DNA from 2 places in the Streptomyces sp. NPDC047022 genome. Region 1 is predicted to be linked to the other one. Evidence: riboswitches for the same ligand, from Rfam matches in the RefSeq annotation. Region 1 holds a riboswitch; the other holds the start of a gene.
What was found. A riboswitch is a leader RNA that binds a small molecule or an ion and turns the genes downstream of it on or off. The one in region 1 is predicted to bind thiamine pyrophosphate.
Positions count from the first base shown of each region.

Region 2: another riboswitch for thiamine pyrophosphate. It lies ahead of thiC (phosphomethylpyrimidine synthase ThiC); the one in region 1 lies ahead of ABZ845_RS30345 (cytosine permease).

Region 1 covers NZ_JBEYVV010000052.1:22,786-26,046, reverse strand. Annotated here, with positions in the region: gene ABZ845_RS30360 (cobalt-precorrin-6A reductase) at 1-188, opposite strand, end outside; gene ABZ845_RS30355 (thiolase family protein) at 236-1,423, opposite strand; gene ABZ845_RS30350 (WhiB family transcriptional regulator) at 1,576-1,833, shown strand; TPP riboswitch at 1,876-1,968, shown strand; gene ABZ845_RS30345 (cytosine permease) at 1,960-3,261, shown strand, end outside.
Region 2 covers NZ_JBEYVV010000017.1:104,627-107,887, reverse strand. Annotated here, with positions in the region: gene thiC (phosphomethylpyrimidine synthase ThiC) at 1-1,517, opposite strand, end outside; TPP riboswitch at 1,510-1,665, opposite strand; gene ABZ845_RS19455 (YibE/F family protein) at 1,737-3,128, shown strand; gene ABZ845_RS19450 (SsgA family sporulation/cell division regulator) at 3,243-3,261, opposite strand, start outside.

The sequences.
Region 1 (3,261 bases):
CGCAGCCAGGCGGCCAGCCCCTCCGCCCCGCCGAACCCCCCGACCCGTACGTCCCCGTCGAGCGCTCCGGGCCGGGACACCCGCCCGGCCAGGGACGTGGTCACTCTGACGCCGGGCCGTGCGGCGAGCGCGGCGGCGAGTTCGCGTGCCTCGGTGGTGCCGCCGAGGATCAGGACGTGCGAGGGCATGGGGTCGAGGGTACGGGTGGGTTGTGCTGTTTCGCGGTGCCGGTCCCTCAGTTCCCGGCGACCAGCACCGCGCTCCCCTGGCCGACTCCCACACACATGGTGGCGAGCCCGCGTGCCGCCCCGCCGCGCCGCATCCGGTGCAGCAGCGTCGTGAGGATGCGTGCCCCCGAGCAGCCGAGGGGATGGCCGAGGGCGATGGCGCCGCCGGTCGGGTTGACCAGGTCGGGGTCGATGCCGAGACGGTCGACGCAGGCGAGGGCCTGGGCGGCGAACGCCTCGTTGAACTCGGCCTCCTGGACGTCGCCGATGGTCCAGCCGGCGCGGGCGAGGGCCTTCTGCGTGGCGGGCACGGGGCCGATGCCCATGACGTCCGGGTGCACTCCGGCCGAGGCGCCCGCGACATAGCGGCCGAGGGATTCCAGACCGAGATCGTTCAGGGCCTCCTCGCTGACGAGGAGCAGTCCGGCCGCGCCGTCGTTCATGGGTGAGGCGTTGCCCGCGGTGACGGTGCCGCCCTGGCGGAACGCGGGCTTGAGGCGGGCGAGTTTCTCGTACGACGTGTCCTCGCGCACGCACTCGTCCTCGGTGACGACCACACCGTCCGGGCGGGTCACCGGCAGGAGTTCGGCGTCGAAGAAGCCGTTCTTACGGGCTTCGGCTGCACGCCGGTGGCTGCGCAGCGCGAAGTCGTCCTGGCGTTCGCGCGGGACGCCGTACCGGTCGGCGACCTCTTCGGCGGTCTCCCCCATGGGCAGCAGGCCGTGGAGTTCCTTCATGGCCGGGTTGACCAGCCGCCAGCCGAGGCGGGTGTCGAAGGTCTCCATACGGTGCGGCAGGGCCTCGTCGGGGCGGGGCAGGACGAAGGGGGCGCGGCTCATGGACTCCGAGCCTCCCGCGAGCACGACGTCCGCTTCGCCGGCGGCGATGGTGCGCGCGGCCATGGTGACCGCCTCCAGGCCGGAGGCGCACAGCCGGTTGACCGTGGCGCCCGGCACCGAGTCGGGCAGCCCGGCGAGGAGGGCGGCCATGCGGGCGACGTTGCGGTTGTCCTCGCCGGCCTGGTTGGCCGCGCCCCAGTAGACGTCGTCGACGCGGGCGGGGTCGAGGTCGGGCGCGTCGGCCATGAGGCCCCGGATCACGGTCGCCGCGAGGTCATCGGGCCGTACCGTGGACAGGGAGCCGCGCAGCTTGCCGATGGGGGTGCGGCGGGCGGCCGCGAAATGGACGGTACGCACGATGGAACTCCTGAGCGCACTCGGTGACGAGTCGATGAGTCGAAGAGGACGACGCAATAATTAGCACCGCTAGTTTTGGACTATAGACCGCCGGGCCCTCCCTGGGAAGATCCCCGGGTTTTACCCCGTGCGTCCAGGGGACCCGGGCGCGCATGGAGTGGTTGCGGTACGCGGCATGTGTGGACGAGGACCCCGAGTTGTTCTTCCCCGTCGGTTCCACAGGCCCGGCCATCACCGAGATCGCGGCGGCCAAGCGAGTGTGCCACCGCTGCCCGGTGATGGTCGAGTGCTTGACATGGGCGCTCAGGAGCGAGCAGACGGCGGGCGTGTGGGGCGGCACCGACGAGCGGGAGCGCGCGAGGTTGCTCCGGTCCGCCAGAAGTCTCCCCCAGGGGCGGCGGGCACCGTAGCTGCTGTCGTCGTCGCTGGTGGCTCGGGTTACTCTTGCCGCCGTACCGGACACGGGGTGCCCCGCGAGGGCTGAGATCACACCCGTTGAACCTGAACCAGTTCGTACTGGCGGAGGGATGTCATCCATGCCATTGGCGCATGTTTCCGGCGGGCTGCCCGCCGACGGCCGCAGAGGCGTCTTCGACGGACGGATGCCCACGGCTCCCGGTGACCTCAGGGTCGAGGGACACGGCATCGAACCCGTCCCCGAGAGCAACCGCTACGGCGGGGCGGGACGGCTGTTCACCGTGTGGTTCGCGCCGAACCTGACCATGACCGGTGTGTTCACCGGAACCCTCGGTATCGCGCTCGGCCTGGACTTCACCACCGCACTCGCCGCCGTCGTCCTGGGCACCGTGGTGGGCGCGGTGCCCACCGCCTACCTCGGCACCTGGGGCAGCCGCACCGGCGCCGGTCAGCTGCCGCTCGCCCGGCTCGCCTTCGGACGTGCGGTTGCGCTGCCCGGAGTGCTCCAGTGGCTGTCGTCGGTCGCCTGGGACGCGCTGATCGGTCTGTTCGGCGGGGACGCGCTTGCGCGGCTGTGCGGCTGGCCCTTCTGGCTCGGGGTGCTGGTCATGATGCTGGGGCAGGGCGCCCTCGGGATCCTCGGCTACGAGGCGATCCACCGCCTGCAGACCGTCATGACCTTCGTGCTCGCCGCCGCCTTCGCGCTGATCGCCATGCGGATGCCGGCCGGCGCCCATCTCGCCGCGACGGGCAGCGCACAAGGCGCCGACCGCGCGGGCGCGTTCGTGCTGACCAGCACCATCGCGCTCAGCCTCACCCTGTCCTGGGCCCCCTACGCCAGCGACTTCAGCCGCTATCTGCCCCGCACCACCTCCCGCTCCCGGATGTTCTGGTGCACGCTGCTCGGTCTCGTGGTGTCCTTCCTCGCCGTTCAGGCCCTCGGCCTGTGGGGCGCCTCGGTGCTCACCGACCAGACAGCCGCGGGCGTCGACAAACTGCTGGGCGGTGGCGCTGCTGGCGCCCTCGGGCTGCTGGCCGTGGCACTGGCGGCGCTGTGCAGCAACGCCATGAACGACTACAGCGGCTCCCTGGCCCTGCAGACCGTCGGCGTCCGCCTGCCCCGTCCCGCTGCCGCCGCCCTCGCCGCGGCGCTCGGCTTCCCGCTGGTGCTGTGGATGCACGCGGCCGACACCACCGCCCGGTTCCAGAACGTGCTGCTGTTCGTGGGCTACTGGATCCCCGGGTTCGTGGCCATCGTGGTCGTGGACTGGCTGGTCCGGCGCGGTGCCGTGACGGACCTCGCCGCCGCGACGAGCCGCCCCCGCTCACCGTGGCCCCCGCTGCTCGCGTTCGCCGGCGCCTTCGCCGTGGCGGTGCCGTTCATGGACACCGGTCTGTACATAGGTCCCGTCGCCCACGCG
Region 2 (3,261 bases), on a different contig from region 1:
CGCGCGTCGGACAACGCGTCGTCCCACTCCTGCGCACCCGGGTGCCCCTTGGCGAGGTCGGCCGCATGGGCGGCGATCTTGTAGGTGATGACACCTGTCTTCACGTCGTCGCGGTTGGGCAGCCCCAGATGCTCCTTGGGCGTGACGTAGCAGAGCATGGCCGTGCCCCACCAGGCGATCATCGCGGCGCCGATGCCCGAGGTGATGTGGTCGTATGCCGGTGCCACATCCGTCGTCAGCGGCCCAAGGGTGTAGAACGGGGCCTCGTCGCAGATCTCCTGCTGGAGGTCGATGTTCTCCTTGATCTTGTGCATCGGGACATGGCCCGGCCCCTCGATCATGGTCTGCACGCCGAAGCGCCTGGCGATCCGGTTGAGCTCCCCGAGAGTGCGCAGCTCCGCGAACTGCGCCTCGTCATTGGCGTCCGCGATCGAGCCCGGACGCAGCCCGTCGCCCAGCGAGTAGGTGACGTCGTACGCCGCGAGGATCTCGCACAGTTCCTCGAAGTTCTCGTAGAGGAAAGACTCCTTGTGGTGCGCGAGGCACCACGCCGCCATGATCGAGCCGCCCCGCGACACGATGCCGGTCTTGCGGTTCGCGGTCAGCGGCACGAACGGCAGACGCACCCCGGCGTGCACCGTCATATAGTCCACGCCCTGCTCGGCCTGCTCGATGACCGTGTCCTTGTAGATCTCCCAGGACAGCTCCTCGGCCCTCCCGTCGACCTTCTCGAGGGCCTGGTAGAGCGGCACCGTACCGATCGGCACGGGGGAGTTGCGCAGCACCCATTCCCGGGTGGTGTGGATGTTGCGGCCGGTGGACAGATCCATGACCGTGTCGGCGCCCCAGCGGGTGGCCCAGGTCATCTTCTCGACCTCCTCCTCGATGGAGGACGTCACCGCGGAGTTGCCGATGTTGGCGTTGACCTTCACCAGGAACCGCTTACCGATGATCATCGGCTCGGTCTCCGGGTGATTGACGTTGGCCGGCAGAACCGCCCGGCCCGCCGCGATCTCCTCGCGCACGACCTCGGGCTCCACGTTCTCCCGGATCGCCACGAACTCCATCTCGGGCGTGATCTCACCGCGCCGTGCGTACGCGAGCTGTGTGGCCGGCGTACCCGGACGTGCGCGGCGCGGCTGACGCGGGCGCCCGGGAAACACCGCGTCGAGGTTGCGCAGCCCGCCACGAGGCGAGGTGTGCTTGAGTCCGTCGTCCTCGGGACGGACGGGACGGCCCGCGTACTCCTCGGTGTCGCCGCGGGCGATGATCCAGTTCTCCCGCAGTGGCGACAGTCCCCTGCGGACGTCCGTCGTCACAAGCGGATCGGTATACGGGCCGGAGGTGTCGTACAGCGTGACCGACTGCCCGATGGTGAGGTGCACTTGGCGGACGGGCACGCGCAGGTCGGGGCGCGAGCCCGCGACATACGCCTTGTGCCAGCCGATGGTCCTGCCGTCCGCCTGGGACTGTTCGTCCTGGTCGAGGGCAGGCATGGGTGCATCCTTGTTGGTCATGAGACCTACTCCCTACGCCGGCATTACCCGGTAACAGGTTCAGCGGTCGACGCAGCGGTTTCCGCCGGCGATGTTCCACGTGAAACATCGCGCCTGCGGAGGTCAGCGCCCTCTCAGCCCGGTGCTCCGAGCTCCCGCGTGTGCAAAGGTTCCCTCACGCTAGCGTCTCTTTACGCTGGCTGAACAGTAGGCCTTGCGCCTTCTTGCAATGATGCGTCGGTGACCACGACACAGCATCCGCCCCCCTATCCGTCCTCCGAGCCGCCCGGCCACCATGGCCGCGAGGACGGACACGGGCATGGCCACGGTCACTCCCACAGTCACAGTCACGGCCCGGCGGCCCCTGTCTCCCGGCAGCTGCGCAAGGTCATCGCCGCGATCCTCATCCCGTTCACCGCGGCGGTCATAGCCGGCCTTGTGATCCTGTGGCCCGGTGGTGTGCCGTCGCACCAGCGCAGCGGCCTCGGCTTCGACCGGCAGACGCAGCAGGCGACGGTCACCCGGGTCGTGGAGGTGGACTGCAAGTCCGTGAACGCCTCGGGTGGCGGGACCCCCATCGGGGACACCTCCGCCGCCGGCGGGTCCTCCGGACCGCAGAAAGCGAGCGGCACCTGCAAGAAGGCGACGGTCCAGGTCGACACCGGCAAGGACAAGGGACGTACGTTCACGGAGATCGTCCAGCCTGACCAGTCACGGCAGTTGGATCAGGGCGAGAAGGTCGTGGTCGCATACGAGCCCTCCGCGCCCAGGGATCTGCAGTACTCGGTCACCGATGTGAACCGGAAGCTCCCCATGGCGCTGCTCGCCGGGATCTTCGCCGTCGCCGTGGTGATCGTGGGCCGGATGCGCGGTGTCATGGCCCTCGTCGCTCTGGCCGTGAGCTTCCTCGTCCTCAACCTCTTCATCCTGCCGGCGATCCTGGGGGGCTCGAATCCGCTTCTCGTGGCCGTGGTCGGATCGAGCGCCATCATGCTGATAGCCCTCTATATGTGCCACGGGCTCTCGGCACGCACCTCGGTCGCGGTGCTGGGCACGCTCATCTCCCTGTCGCTCATCGGCCTGCTGGGCTCGGAGTTCATCGACTGGGCCGCGCTGACCGGGAACACGGACGACAGCACCGGTCTGATCCATGGCCTGTTCCCGCGCATCGACATGAGCGGACTGCTGCTCGCAGGCGTCATCATCGGCTCGCTCGGTGTGCTCGACGATGTGACCGTGACACAGACGTCGGCGGTCTGGGAGCTGCACGACGCCAATCCGACCCTGGGCTGGCGAGGCCTGTACCGCGCGGGTATCCGCATCGGCCGCGACCACATCGCGTCGGTCGTCAACACCCTCGTTCTGGCGTACGCGGGCGCCGCGCTGCCTCTGCTGCTTCTGTTCTCGATCGCGCAGAGCGGTGTGGTCACGGTCGCGGACAGCGAGCTGGTGGCCGAGGAGATCGTCCGCACGCTCGTCGGGTCGATCGGCCTCGTCGCCTCCGTGCCCGTCACCACCGTGCTGGCCGCCCTCGTGGTGTCGGCGGACCGCCCGGGGACGACCGCCGCCCCGGCCACCGGCCCGGCTCCCGTACCGGCCCGAGGAGGAAGAGGCCGGCGCCGCAAGCGCTGACGCGCTCCGGGCCGCCTGTGCGGCTCCACAGGCCCTGCGAATAGCCGAAGAACCGTTACGGCACTGTTCCGTGCCCCGCACCCGCGAGGAACCGTTACAGCGCCTCGGACGGCTTCAGCCCGCGCTCTGCTCC